3 regions of the Pseudomonas sp. LY-1 genome follow, and region 3 is predicted to be linked to each of the others. Evidence: riboswitches for the same ligand, from Rfam matches in the RefSeq annotation. Region 3 holds a riboswitch; each other region holds the start of a gene.

What was found. Region 3 has a riboswitch for cobalamin ahead of cobO (cob(I)yrinic acid a,c-diamide adenosyltransferase). Riboswitches for the same ligand answer to the same signal wherever they lie in the genome.
Positions count from the first base shown of each region.
Region 1: linked by a shared signal. The riboswitch ahead of MOQ67_RS18375 (CbtB domain-containing protein) and the one ahead of cobO (cob(I)yrinic acid a,c-diamide adenosyltransferase) in region 3 are both predicted to bind cobalamin.
Region 2: linked by a shared signal. The riboswitch ahead of MOQ67_RS21880 (ABC transporter substrate-binding protein) and the one ahead of cobO (cob(I)yrinic acid a,c-diamide adenosyltransferase) in region 3 are both predicted to bind cobalamin.

Region 1 is NZ_CP094353.1:4,039,970-4,044,642, forward strand. It holds gene cobN (cobaltochelatase subunit CobN) at 1-1,202, opposite strand, end outside; gene cobW (cobalamin biosynthesis protein CobW) at 1,206-2,273, opposite strand; cobalamin riboswitch at 2,366-2,565, opposite strand; cobalamin riboswitch at 2,607-2,816, shown strand; gene MOQ67_RS18375 (CbtB domain-containing protein) at 2,914-3,102, shown strand; gene MOQ67_RS18380 (CbtA family protein) at 3,114-3,818, shown strand; gene MOQ67_RS18385 (cobalamin biosynthesis protein) at 3,815-4,207, shown strand; gene cobM (precorrin-4 C(11)-methyltransferase) at 4,278-4,673, shown strand, end outside.
Region 2 is NZ_CP094353.1:4,785,708-4,790,380, forward strand. It holds gene MOQ67_RS21870 (M4 family metallopeptidase) at 1-555, opposite strand, end outside; gene MOQ67_RS21875 (DNA/RNA non-specific endonuclease) at 690-1,619, shown strand; cobalamin riboswitch at 1,655-1,849, shown strand; gene MOQ67_RS21880 (ABC transporter substrate-binding protein) at 1,964-2,974, shown strand; gene MOQ67_RS21885 (FecCD family ABC transporter permease) at 2,971-3,975, shown strand; gene MOQ67_RS21890 (ABC transporter ATP-binding protein) at 3,972-4,673, shown strand, end outside.
Region 3 is NZ_CP094353.1:5,017,406-5,022,078, reverse strand. It holds gene MOQ67_RS22990 (PQQ-dependent sugar dehydrogenase) at 28-1,341, opposite strand; cobalamin riboswitch at 1,441-1,684, shown strand; gene cobO (cob(I)yrinic acid a,c-diamide adenosyltransferase) at 1,764-2,375, shown strand; gene MOQ67_RS22980 (cobyrinate a,c-diamide synthase) at 2,372-3,739, shown strand; gene bluB (5,6-dimethylbenzimidazole synthase) at 3,736-4,386, shown strand; gene cbiB (adenosylcobinamide-phosphate synthase CbiB) at 4,383-4,673, shown strand, end outside.

The sequences.
Region 1 (4,673 bases), 980 kb from region 3:
GTGTCCAGGCCGACGCCGTTGCCGATGCGGCCGTCGCGCGTCGGGTAGTTGGCCAGGATTAGGGCGATGCGCTTGTCGGCATTCGGCACCCGCGCCAGTTCGACCCAACGGCGCGCCAGTTCAGCGACAAAGTCCATGCGCTCCGGCGCTGCGCGGTAGCACACCACGTCCGACTGGCTACGCTCACTGCGCCAGGCCAGGTCCTTGAAGCTGATCGGTCGGCTGATGATGCGTCCGTCCAGTTCCGGCAAGGCGATGTGCATCGCCAGGTCGCGCGGGCCGAGGCCTTGTTCGCTGGCCTGCCAGGCGGGTTGGTTGTCCTGGGCGCAAATCGCCTGGATCACCGGGATATTGCGGCGAAACGGCCGCAAATGCGGCGCTTCGGGGCTGGACTGGGCAAAGCCGGTGGTGTTGAGAATCACCGCCGCCCCGACCTCATCCAGCCAGTCCTCGACCGCCGTCAGGCAGCCAGGCTCCTTCAGACTGGCCACTGCCATTGGCAACGGATTCAGGCCCGCCGCCTGCAGACGCTGGCAGAACACATCGATAAAACCGGTATTGGCCGCTTGCAGATGGGAGCGGTAGAACAGCACCGCCGCCACCGGGCACTCAGGATTCCAATCCAACTGCCAGTCGTTGAGGCACGCATGGGCTTTACGCGGGTGATAAATCGCGCTGCGCGCCAGGGTTTGCGGCTCGGCCCAGGCATAGTCGCGGCCCAGGTAAGCGCTGGCCAGGCAGCGATAAAAATCCAGCGCATTACCCAGGCCGCCCTGGCGCAGGAACTGCCACAGGCGGTCACGCGCTGCGGCATCCACGGTGCTGAGGCCGCTGAGTTCCGGGTCGGGGCGGTCATCCCCCGGCACCAGGATCAGCGTGACCCCGCGCTCGGCCAACGCCACCAGGCGCTCGACGCCGTAACGCCAATAGCCGATGCCGCCGTGCAGGGAAATCAGGATGACCTTGGCGTGGCGCAGCACTTCATCGACGTACAGGTCCACCGATGCATGGTTCTGCACCTGCATCGGGTTGGCCAGGCGCAAGCTCGGGTAATCCTCGGGCAACTGCTGGGCCGCTTCGGCCAGCAGCGCCAGGCTGGAATCGCCGCTGCACAGGATCACCAGCTCGGCGGGGGTTTGCCCAAGGTCGGCAATGTTGTCGTCCGCGACGAAACCGCCGGGCTGGGTCCTGAGCAGGTGCATGGGTTAAACGCTGAGGGCGGCGCGCAATTGCGCTTCGAGGCCCGCCGCGTCGAGGTCCTGGCCGATCAGCACCAGGCGCGTGATGCGCGCTTCGTCGGCGCTCCAGGCGCGGTCGAAGTGTTTGTCGAAGCGCGTGCCCACGCCCTGGATCAGCAGGCGCATCGGCTTGTTCGGGATCGCCGCGAAGCCTTTGACGCGCAGGATGCCGTGCTGCACCACCAATTGGCTCAGGGCGTCGAGCAGCAGGGCTTCGTCGGACTGGGGCAGGTCGATGGAAATGGAGTCGAACGCATCGTGATCATGATCGTCTTCGCCTTCGCCTTCGTGATGATGATCGTGATGGCTGTGGCGGCCGTCGATGTGCTCTTCGGAGCCGGCGCCCAGGCCGATCAGCACGTCCAGCGGTACCCGACCGCTGCTGGCTTCGATGATCTTCACCGCCGGCGGCAACTCTTCGGCGACTTCCAGGCGCACGCGGGCCAGGTCGTCGGGGCTGATCAGGTCGCACTTGTTGAGGATCACCAGGTCGGCGCTGGCCAGTTGGTCGGCGAACAGTTCATGCAGCGGTGATTCGTGGTCCAGGTTCGGGTCGAGTTTGCGCTGGGCGTCGACCTGATCCGGGAAGGCGGCGAAGGTGCCGGCCGCCACGGCGGGGCTGTCGACCACGGTGATCACCGCATCGACCGTGCAGGCGTTGCGGATTTCCGGCCACTGGAACGCCTGGACCAAAGGTTTTGGCAGGGCCAGGCCGGAGGTTTCGATGAGGATATGGTCAAGGTCGCCGCGACGGGCAACCAGTTCGCGCATCACCGGGAAGAACTCTTCCTGCACGGTGCAGCACAGGCAGCCGTTGGCCAGTTCATACACGCGGCCGTTGGCTTCTTCCTCGGTGCAGCCGATGGAGCACTGCTTGAGGATTTCACCGTCGATGCCCAGCTCGCCGAACTCGTTGACGATCACCGCGATGCGACGGCCCTGGGCGTTATCGAGCATATGGCGCAGCAAGGTGGTTTTGCCCGAGCCGAGAAAGCCGGTAACGATGGTGACGGGGAGTTTGGCCAGTGTTTTCATCGGATGCCCTTGGGGGCGGGCATACGGGACGATAGGCCCTGCGCGACGCGCAGCAGCAGATTTCGTCACCGGATCACCCCGCCCGGTTGAATTGAAAAATCGGTTGCGAGGCAGGTCTCCTGGCTTGGGGCTTGCGGGTCTTGCGACCGGCGCTGGCTGCGCCTTCCCGCCTTGATGGCAGTGGCGTGGCAGTCAGATAAACCCTTCACAGTTGCGGGGGCAGCCGCGGCTTGAACCGCGTTCCCTTCTTAGCTCCGGCCTGGGCCGAAGAACCTCGAGGGTGCAAGGCTACAGGGGCTCAGTCAATTTGACTACCGTCGCCCTGCATGCTTTCCTACACACCTTGTTTCGGGTGCCCTTCACAGGGTGAAACGGGAAACCGGTGCGTCATAGCGATATGACCAGTCCGGTGCTGCCCCCGCAACGGTAAGCGAGCGAAGCGTCACGGCCACTGTGCTTTGTGCATGGGAAGGCGATGCTTTCAGGACTCAGTTCAAGAGCCCCCTCGCAAGCCCGGAGACCGGCCCGAAAAAAATCATCTAACAAACCCGCGGTGGGCGGGCGCTGTTTGAACCCTGCGTGCCTGGCTCGCGGGTTTTGCATGCGCTCGTGTCACCCTGAACCCCTGAAGGGACGCGCCATGTCGATCATCAGCAGCACCTCGCCTAGCACCAGCAGCACCGCCACCCTGAGCCAACGCCTGGGCGCCGCCATCGGCGCGTCGATCCTCGGCGCGTGCCTGGTGTATTTCGCCGGGTTCTCGCATATCGAAGCGGTACACAACGCCGCCCACGATACCCGCCACAGCGCCGCGTTCCCGTGCCATTGAGACCTGCCGACATGATCAAGCGTATTGCGCAAACCGCAGGTTTCAGTGGGCTGCTGGCCGCCCTGTTGTTGACCTTGCTGCAAAGTTTCTGGGTCGCCCCGCTAATCATGCAGGCGGAAACCTTTGAAAAAGCCCCGGCCGCGACGCAAGTGGTACACGAGCACGCCGCCGGCACCGCTGCACACGCCCATGACGCCGAAGCCTGGGAGCCGGAAGATGGCTGGCAGCGCGTGCTGTCGACCACCGGCGGCAATCTGGTGGTGGCGGTCGGTTTCGCCTTGATGCTCGCCGGGCTCTACACCCTGCGCGCGCCGACTCGCACGGCTCAAGGCCTGCTGTGGGGCCTGGCCGGTTACGCAACCTTCGTGCTGGCGCCAACCCTGGGCCTGCCGCCGGAATTGCCGGGCACTGCCGCTGCCGACCTGGCACAACGGCAGATCTGGTGGATCGGCACGGCGGCCTCAACCGCGGCCGGTATCGCGCTGCTGGTATTCGGTGGCAACTGGCTGCTCAAGGCGCTGGGCGCGGCGATCCTCGTGGTGCCTCATGTGATTGGCGCTCCGCAACCTGAAGTGCATTCGATGCTGGCCCCTGAGGCTCTGGAAGCACAGTTCAAGATCGCCTCGCAACTGACCAACATCGCGTTCTGGTTGGCGTTGGGGCTGATCAGCGCCTGGTTGTTTCGCCGTAACCGCGACGATCGATACACCGCATGACCCTGGTCGTCGGCCTGGGCTGCCAGCGCGGCTGCGAGTTTCAAGCCCTGCTGGACCTGCTGGACGCCGCCCTCGCCGAGGGCGGTATCGAGCGCCATCGCATCACCGCCCTGGCCAGTCTTGATCGCAAGCAGGATGAACCGGGCTTGCTGGCCCTGACCCAATGGCTGAACCTGCCGCTGCACTGCTTCAGCGCGGCGCACCTGGCGATGTATGACGACCGTCTGAGCCACAGGTCTGCCGTCGCCTTTGCCCATACCGGTTGTTACGGCATCGCCGAAAGTGCCGCCCTGGCCCTGGCCGAACAACTCGGCGACGCCCCTGCGCGCCTGTTGGTCCCGCGCAAAAAATCCGCCCGGGCCACCTTGGCATTGGCCTGCGTCGACTGAAACCGCGATAATCGCCGCTTCCGATCATGAGCGTTCCTCATGCTCGCGCGTTTTTTCACAGGATTTGTCCATGACCGTCTACTTCATCGGCGCCGGCCCCGGCGACCCGGAATTGATCACCGTCAAAGGCCAGCGGCTGATCCGCAGTTGCCCGGTGATCATCTATGCAGGGTCGCTGGTGCCGGCGGCGGTACTGGAGGGGCATCAGGCCGAACAGGTGGTCAACAGCGCCGAACTGCACCTGGAACAGATCATCGAGCTGATCAAGGCCGCCGATGCCAGGGGCCAGGATGTGGCGCGGGTCCACTCCGGCGATCCAAGCCTGTACGGCGCAATTGGCGAACAGATCCGCCTGTTGCGCGAGTTGGGCATTGCGTTCCAGATCATTCCCGGCGTCACCGCCGTGGCCGCCTGCGCGGCGCTGCTGGAGACTGAACTGACCCTGCCGGATATCGCCCAGAGCGTG
Region 2 (4,673 bases), 230 kb from region 3:
CATCAGCTTGGCCTCATCTTCGGTCACACCGTGGGCCAACTCATGGCCAATGACATCAAGGGCTATCGTGAACCGGTTGAATAGCTGCTGATCGCCATTACCAAACACCATCTGGCTCGAGTTCCAGAATGCATTGTTGTAGTTCTGGCCAAAATGAACGGTCGCGTCCAGCGCCATACCGGCGTCGTCTATGGAGTTGCGGTCGAAGACCTGATCGAAAAAATCGAATGTGGCGCCCAACCCATCGTAGGCCTCGTCCACCGCCACATCACCACTGACGGGTTGCCCTTCGCCACGGATCAACTTGCCCGGCAGGCTATCGGCGCCCTCGGCGCTGTAGATCGAACGCCGTTTTTCGGCGCCCATGGGCAGGGCCATGTGGGCGGCCCCTTTGGCGGGTACGGCAACCATGCGCAACGAACGGAACGTGCTGTCTTTGGCGCGTGTGCGTAACGCGACTTCCCGTTGCGCTTTATCGCCGTTGCGGGCGATCTGGTCGAGCATGTATGGCGGGATCAGGCAGAAAATCGGGTTGCGATGCTGGCGAACACACATTGGCTGGCTCCATTTTGGCGTGGGGTGAACGTCCGGGTAACCGTTCAAGAATAGTCCTGCCGTGGCGGCTTGGGCCAAATTGTCATGAAGCTATGCTGCAGTAGTGTTAATCCGAGGACTGCGAGGAACTTACAATGCCCCCACGCGCCACCAAAATCGACCTTTCGCACCGCCCCCGGCTCGCCGATCTGCGCCCGTTGATCGCGGCCGGCCCGAGTCTCATGGAGGCCAGGGCGGTGACTGCGCGTGTCACTGCGGCCAAGGACCTGCAGGACCGGCGCGGCTACGCTGAAGCGTTTCTCGACCGCTTCGTGGTGCCATGGCCCACGGTGGATGAAGCCCTGCTGGCTGACGTACAGCCGCTGCGCCTGGACTACACGCATTTCTCAGTGACCATGTCGCGCTCGAGGCGACTGGCACTCTACGTGGGCGCCAATATCGATGGCGCACAGCATGTGGATATCATCCGCAGCAACGACGCCTGGGCCTACGACGGCCGCCTGCCCATCAGCGCACAGGTGGGTGATGCGCTCTACACCGACAATGGCCTGGACCGCGGTCATCTGGTGCGCCGACAGGACCCCAACTGGGGTGACGCGGCCAACACCGCCAATACCGACACCTTCCACTTCACCAACTGCTCACCGCAGATGAGCGGCTTCAACCAGAAGACCTGGCTGGAACTCGAGGACTACATTCTCGATAACACACAACGCTGGAAAGCCCGGGCCACGGTGTTTACCGGCCCGGTGTTGGCGGACGACGACCGCGTCTACCGGGGCGTTAAAATCCCCAAAGCGTTCTGGAAAGTGGTCGCCTACCTCAGCGACGACGGCAAGCCCTGCGCCAGCGCCTACATGATCGACCAAAACCGCGAGCTGGGTCAGCTCGACCTCATGTTCGGCCAGCTCAGAACCTACCAGCGCAGCGTGATTCAGATCGAACGCTTGACCGGTATCCGCTTCGCCAACCTGGCCGACTACGATGGTTTCAGCAATGAAGAGCGCGCCACGGGGACGCGAATTGAAGCGCTGATCCAGGGCCCTGAAGATATTCGTCTGTAACCGGACGACCTAAGGCTATATCGCCCCGCCGTGATCGACTACCATACCGCGCCGGTTCCCAAACGGGACTAATAGGGAATCCGAAGCGCGGTACACCGCGCCAATCGGAACTGCCCCCGCAACTGTAGATGCCGAGCCCGCTCCCCCACTGCCACTGGACCCCGTCCGGGAAGGCTGGAGCGTGGCGACGACGCATCAGTCAGGAGACCTGCCGGCCCAGTAAAATCACTAACCGGCGGGGTGTCCGGGAAGGACATCCTTGCCTGCCTCACCCGCAGCGGTCGAGGGCGTGTTTCCGAACCGTACACCCCCTGTTCCAGGTACGGCTCCAAGGAGATTGCCCAATGCTGCCACGCGTTACCGCCCTGCTCACCGGCCTGGGCCTGTGTGCCCTGGCCCAAGCGGCCCCCACTCAGTACCCGCTGACAGTGGAGAACTGCGGCAGCAGCCTGACCTTCGCGCAAGCGCCCGCCCGCGCCGTGACCATCGGCCAGGCTGCCACCGAAATGCTCTATGCCCTCGGCGTGGGCGATAAAGTGGTCGGCACGTCGCTGTGGTTCAACAACGTGCTGCCACAGTTCAAGGCGCTGAACGACGGCATCGAACGCCTGGCCAATAACGAACCGAGCTTCGAGTCGGTGATCGCCAAGCGCCCGCAACTGGTGGCGGCCGAGCTGGAATGGGTGGTCGGCCCGCAAGGCGTGGTGGGCACCCGCGAGCAGTTTCATGAGTTGAAGATCCCCACCTACCTGCTGCCCTCCGACTGCGAAGCCAAGAACAACCGGGTGGGCGCCGACGGCACGCGGCTGGAGCCGTTCCGCATCGACACGATCTACAAGGGCATCCGCCAGTTGGCGGAGATTTTCGACGTGCAGGATCGCGGCCAGCAACTCAACGATGAACTCAAGGCGCGCCTGGCCAAGTCCGTCGCCACCGTGCAAGGCAAGGGGCTCAAGCAGGCCAGCGCGCTGGTGTGGTTTTCCAGCGCCGAGATGGCCAGCGATCCCTATGTGGCCGGTCACAAGGGTGTCCCCGAATTCATGCTGCAAACGCTCGGCCTGCGCAACGTGGTGCAGTCCGATGAGGAATGGCCCGCCGTCGGCTGGGAAACCATCGCCAAGGCCAACCCCACCGTGCTGGTGATCGCCCGCATGGACCGTCGCCGCTACCCGGCCGACGATCATGCACAGAAGCTCGCCTTCCTGCGCAGCGACCCGGTGACGCGCAACATGGACGCGGTGAAACACAACCGCATCATCATCCTCGACGCCATGGCCCTGCAGGCCAGCGTGCGGACCTTCGAGGGTCTTGAACAACTGGCCGCGGCCATCGACGGCTACGACCTGCCGAAATGATACGAACCCTACTCGCCCTGGCATTGCTACTGATCGCCGTGCTCGCCGGCGTGGCCATCGGCGAAACCGCCATCGCGCCGCAGGTGGTGTTGCAGGTACTCGCCAACAAACTGTGGGCGGCCGGCTACGTGCTGGACCCGATCGATGAAGGCGTGGTGTGGAACTACCGCCTGACCCGCGCCCTGGTCGCCGCCGCATGCGGGGCCGGGCTGGCCACCTGCGGGGTGATTTTGCAGTCGTTGTTGCGCAACCCCCTGGCCGATCCTTACCTGCTGGGCATCAGCGCCGGCGCGTCGACCGGCGCAGTCCTGGTGGTGCTGATGGGCGTCGGCGGCGGCTTGGTTTCGCTGTCGGTCGGTGCGTTCGGCGGGGCGATGGCGGCGTTTGCGCTGGTGGTATTGCTCGCACGGGCCAGCGGTTCGTCCAGCGGCACCGGGCAGATCATCCTCGCAGGCATTGCCGGCTCGCAGCTGTTCAATGCGCTCACCGCGTTCCTGATCACCAAGTCGGCCAGCTCCGAACAGGCACGCGGCATTCTGTTCTGGCTGCTGGGCAACCTCAGCGGCGTGCGTTGGCCGTCGGTGTGGCTGGCGGTGCCGGTGGCGGTCGCCGGGTTGACGGTGTGCCTGTGGCATCGTCGGGCGCTGGATGCGTTCACCTTCGGCCGCGACTCGGCGGCCTCCCTCGGCATCCCGGTACGCCGCGTGCAATGGGTGCTGGTGGGCTGCGCGGCATTGGTCACGGCGGTGATGGTGTCGATTGTCGGCTCCATTGGTTTTGTCGGGCTGGTGATTCCCCATGCCGCGCGCCTGCTGCTCGGCACCGGGCACTCGCGCCTGTTGCCGGCCAGCGCATTGGGTGGCGCGCTGTTTCTGATCGCGGCGGATGTGCTGTCGCGCACCTTGATCAAGGGCCAGGTGATTCCGGTCGGCGTGGTCACTGCGCTGGTCGGCGCGCCGGTGTTTGCACTGATTCTGATCGGCCGGAGAAACCCTCGATGAGTGCGCCGGTATTGAGCTGCAGCGGGCTGGGCTTCAAGGTGCGGGAAGCCGAGTTGCTGCGGGATATCCACCTGGAGGTGACGCTCGGCGAAACCCTCGGGATCGTCGGCCCGAACGGCTCGGGTAAATCCACCTTGCTCAAACTGTTGGCCGGGTTGCGTACCCCCGCTCATGGCGAAGTACGCCTGGGTGGCGAGCGCCTGGGCGAGCTGCCCCGCCGCACCGTCGCACAACGCCTGGCCGTGGTGGAACAACAGGCCGACACCGACGACGCCATTCGGGTGTTCGACGCTGTCGCATTGGGCCGCACCCCGTGGCTGTCAGCGCTGAGCCCGTGGTCCGAGGCAGACGACCGCATCGTGCGCCAGGCGCTACACGACGTGGACGCCATGCACTTGAGCAACCGCGCCTGGCGCAGCCTCTCCGGCGGTGAGCGCCAACGCGTACACATCGCCCGCGCCCTGGCGCAACGGCCACAGATTCTGGTGTTGGATGAGCCGACCAACCACCTGGATATCCAGCATCAACTGTCGATTCTCAAGGGCGTGCAGGCGTTACCCGTGACGACCTTGATCGCCCTGCACGACCTCAACCAGGCACTGACCTGTGATCGCCTGGCCGTGCTGGACCGCGGGCGTTTGGTGGCGCTGGGCAAGCCGCAGGACGTGCTGACGCCGCAGCGGCTGCAGGACACCTTC
Region 3 (4,673 bases):
TTTGTTTTGTGGCGGTCTTGAGAATAGTTACTTAGCCGCAGAAACCCGCCACACTTTATTCCCCACATCATCCGCCACCAGCAAACCGCCTTGCTTGTCGATGACCACGCCAACCGGTCGGCCCATGGCTTGCCCGTCGCTGTTGAGGAACCCGGTCAGCACGTCGACCGGCGGCCCCTTCGGCTTGCCGCCCTCGAACGGTACGAAGATCACCTTGTAGCCGCTGTGCGGCTTGCGGTTCCACGAACCGTGCTGGCCGATAAACGCGCCGTTGATAAAGGGAGCTGGCAGTTTGCTGCCCTCGGCGAAGGTCAGGCCTAGCGAGGCGGTGTGTGGGCCTACGGCGTAGTCCGGCGCAATGGCTTTGGCCACCAGATCCAGGTTTTGCGGCGTGACGCGTACATCCACGTGCTGCCCGTAGTAGCTGAAGGGCCAGCCATAAAAGGCGCCATCCTGGACCGAGGTGATGTAGTCCGGCACCAGGTCGCTGCCGATCTCATCGCGCTCGTTCACCGCCGTCCACAGCTTGCCGCTCTGCGGTTCCCAGGCCATGCCGTTGGGGTTGCGCAGGCCGGAGGCGAAGATGCGGTGTTGGCCGCTGGCGCGGTCGACTTCCCAGATCGCCGCGCGGCCTTGTTCCGCTTCCAGGCCGTTCTCGGCGACGTTGCTGTTGGAACCGACGCTCACATACAACTTGCTGCCGTCCTTGCTGGCCACCACGTTTTTCGTCCAGTGATGGTTGATGCTGCCCGCTGGCAGGTCGATGACCTTGCTGCCGGCGGTCTTGATCACGGTTTCGCCGGTCTGATAGGCAAAGCGCAGCAGCTTGTCCGAATCGGCCACGTACAGGTCATTGCCGACCAGCGTCATGCCGAAGGGCGAGTTGAGGTTTTCCAGGAATACCGTGCGGGTCTCCGCGACCCCATCGTGGTCGGCATCGCGCAGCAGGGTGATGCGGTTTGGGCTCGGCACACCGGCGCCGGCGCGGCCCATGACTTTCTCCATCACCCAGCCACGAATGCCTTTGGAGTCATCCGGCTTGGGCGGCGCGTTGGTTTGCGCCACCAGCACATCGCCGTTGGGTAATACGTACAGCCAGCGCGGGTGGTCCAGGCCTTCGGCGAAGGCCGCCACCTGGGTGCCGGCGGCGGCCGTCGGCGTGGTGCCTGCGGGCCAGCCGATGGCCGGAGCGATGTTCACCGTGGGGATCAGCGTCTTGTTCGGTTCCGGCAGTTGCGGTGAAGGCCCGGTGCCGTCGGATACCTTCAGGGTCGAGCTTTCGCCGCAGGCGGCAAGGCTGCCCGCGAGCATGATCAGTAAGGCGAGTCTTGTTTTATGCATGGTTTTCTCCTGGATGCCTGTAAGGGTAGAGGTGTGCGTTGCGGCGATGGTTCAAGTACAAGGCCAGCTTTAATTGACGCTCCACCCCCAACCCACTAACCTTCGCGGCTTGTTCCAGGTGCTCTGTGACCTACGGGTCGACTGAGTGAAACAGGGAAGCCGGTGAGTGAGCGCACTTGTACACAGTGCTGCCGCGATTCCGGCGCTGCCCCCGCAACGGTAAATGAGTCAAAACGGTGCTGTTTGCCACTGTATCGCTCGCGATATGGGAAGGCGCGCCGTCGGCGTGCGCTCTAGCGCGCCACTCATGAGCCCGGAGACCGGCCCGGATCATCCAACAGCATCACGGTGGGCGATGCTTGGCTGTCTGTTTTTGATTTTTCCTGCCCGCCGTTTTTGTCCAGCCCCAACGGAGAGCTGCCATGACCGATTCCCCCGAGCGCGACGAACGCCACCTGGCGCGCATGCTGCGTAAAAAAGCCGTGATCGATGAACGCATCGCCAATTCCCCGAACGAATGCGGCTTGCTGCTGGTGCTGACCGGCAACGGCAAAGGCAAGAGCAGCTCGGCATTTGGCATGCTGGCCCGTGCCATGGGCCATGGCATGCAGTGCGGTGTGGTGCAGTTCATCAAGGGGCGCAACAGCACCGGCGAAGAACTGTTCTTCCGCCGCTTCCCCGAGCAAGTGCGTTTCCATGTGATGGGCGAGGGTTTTACCTGGGAAACCCAGGACCGCCAGCGCGACATCGCGGCCGCTGAAGCCGCCTGGGCGGTGTCCCGCCAATTGCTGCAAGACCCGTCCATCGGTCTGGTGGTGCTGGATGAGCTGAACATCGCGCTCAAGCACGGCTATCTCGACCTGGATCAAGTCCTTGGCGATCTGCAGGCCCGCCCGCCGATGCAGCACGTGGTCGTCACCGGCCGTGGCGCCAAGCCCGAGCTGATCGAAATGGGCGACACCGTCACCGAGATGGGCATGCTCAAGCACGCGTTCCAGGCCGGTATCAAGGCACAGAAAGGCGTCGAACTTTGAATCAGCCCCGTCATTGCCCGGCCGTCTTGATCGCCGCACCGGCGTCCGGCCAGGGCAAAACCACGGTCACCGCCGCGCTGGCCCGTTTGCACCGCAACCTGGGGCGTAAGGTGCGCGTGTTCAAATGCGGCCCGGACTTCCTCGACCCGATGATTCACGAGCGCGCCAGCGGTGCGCCGGTGTATCAATTGGATATGTGGATGGTGGGCGAGCAGGAAAGTCGTCGCTTGCTGTGGGAAGCAGCGGGGGAGGCGGACCTGATCCTGATCGAAGGCGTGATGGGCCTGTTCGACGGCACGCCTTCCAGCGCTGACCTGGCGCGACACTTCGGTGTCCCGGTGCTCGGCGTGATCGATGGCACTGCGATGGCGCAAACCTTCGGCGCCCTGGCCCTCGGCCTGGCACGCTACCAGCCGGACTTGCCGTTCGCCGGGGTGCTGGCCAACCGCGTCGGCACCCTGCGCCATGCACAACTGCTTGAAGGCAGCCTCACCGAAGGCCTGCGCTGGTATGGCGCGCTGTCCCGCGAGACCGCTATCGAATTGCCCAGTCGCCACCTGGGCCTGGTGCAAGCCAGCGAACTGAATGACCTCGACCTGCGCCTGGACGCTGCCGCCCAGGCGTTGGGCAGCAGTTGCGAGGTCGCGTTGCCGCCGCCGGTGACCTTTGCCGCACCGCCCGTGATCCGCGCCGAACCGTTGCTGGCCGGCGTGCGTATTGCCATCGCCCGTGACGAAGCCTTCGCCTTCACCTACGGTGCGAGCCTCGATCTGCTGCGGGCGATGGGCGCTGAGTTGAGCTTCTTCTCGCCGATCCATGATCGCCAATTGCCCGATGCCGACAGCCTCTATCTGCCGGGCGGTTACCCCGAACTGCATCACCAGGCGCTGTCGGAAAACACCGCGATGCTGGATGCGATCCGTGCCCATCACGCTGCCGGCAAACCGCTGCTCGCCGAGTGTGGCGGGATGCTTTATCTGTTGGACTCGCTCACCGATGTCGACGGCATCCGCGCCGAACTGGTCGGCCTGCTACAGGGCGATGCGGTGATGCAAAAGAAGCTCGCGGCCCTGGCCCTGCAAAGCGTCGAATTGCCCGAGGGTGTGTTGCGCGGTCATACCTATCACCACTCGCTGACCAGCACCGAATGGCAGCCCGTTGCCCGTGGCGTGAGCCCCAATGGTGGGCGCGGGGCCGAGGCGGTGTATCGGCAGGGGCGGCTGACCGCGTCCTACGTCCACTTCTATTTCCCTTCCAACCCCCGCGCCGTTGCTGCGCTGTTTGCGCCCGGCGAAGGCAAATCGCACTCGGCTAAACACCACGAATCCACTGCGGGAGCGGGCTTGCCCGCGATAGGCTCATGACCGACAACGCCTTCCCCGAAGCCGAGCGCCAGGCCGTCTACCGCGCCATCGCCGAGCGCCGCGACATGCGTCACTTCAGCGGCGGCGATGTGGCTCCCGAACTGCTGCACCGTTTGCTCCAGGCCGCACACCAGGCGCCGAGCGTTGGCTTGATGCAACCGTGGCGGTTTATCCGCATCAGCGACCGCCAACTGCGTAGCCGGATTCAACAGTTGGTGGAGGAAGAACGCATACGCACCGCCGAGGCGTTGGGCGAGCGTTCCGATACATTTATGAAGCTCAAGGTCGAAGGCATCCACGACTGCGCCGAAGTGCTGGTGGCGGCGCTGATGGATGACCGCGAGCGGCATATCTTCGGCCGACGCACCTTGCCGGAAATGGACATGGCCTCGTTGTCCTGCGCGATCCAGAATCTGTGGCTGGCGGCGCGTGTCGAAGGCTTGGGCATGGGCTGGGTCTCGCTGTTCGAGCCGCAAGCCCTGGCCGACCTGCTGGGCTTGCCGCCCGGTGCGAAACCCCTGGCGGTGCTGTGCCTGGGGCCGGTCGAGGCGTTCTACCCGGCACCGATGTTGCAGCTCGAAGGCTGGGCCGAACCGCGGCCGCTGAGTGACATGTTGTATGAGAATGCGTGGGGAGTGCGTCAATGAGTGTGGCCTTGCTGTGTGTCGCTGCGGTGGCGCTGGATGCGCTGCTGGGCGAGCCCAGGCGCGGGCATCCGCTGGTGGCGTTCGGCAATTTTGCCGCGCGTATCGAGCAGCGTTTCAACAGCGGTGGCCGTGGCTGGCGCAGCCATGGTGTGACCGCGTGGTTTATTGCGGTGGTGCCGCTGACGCTGCTGGCCACTGCGTTGTCGTGGGCGCCTTATATCGGTTGGGTGCTGGAGATCCTCGCGTTGTACTGTGCCCTCGGCATGCGCAGTCTCGGCGAACATGTG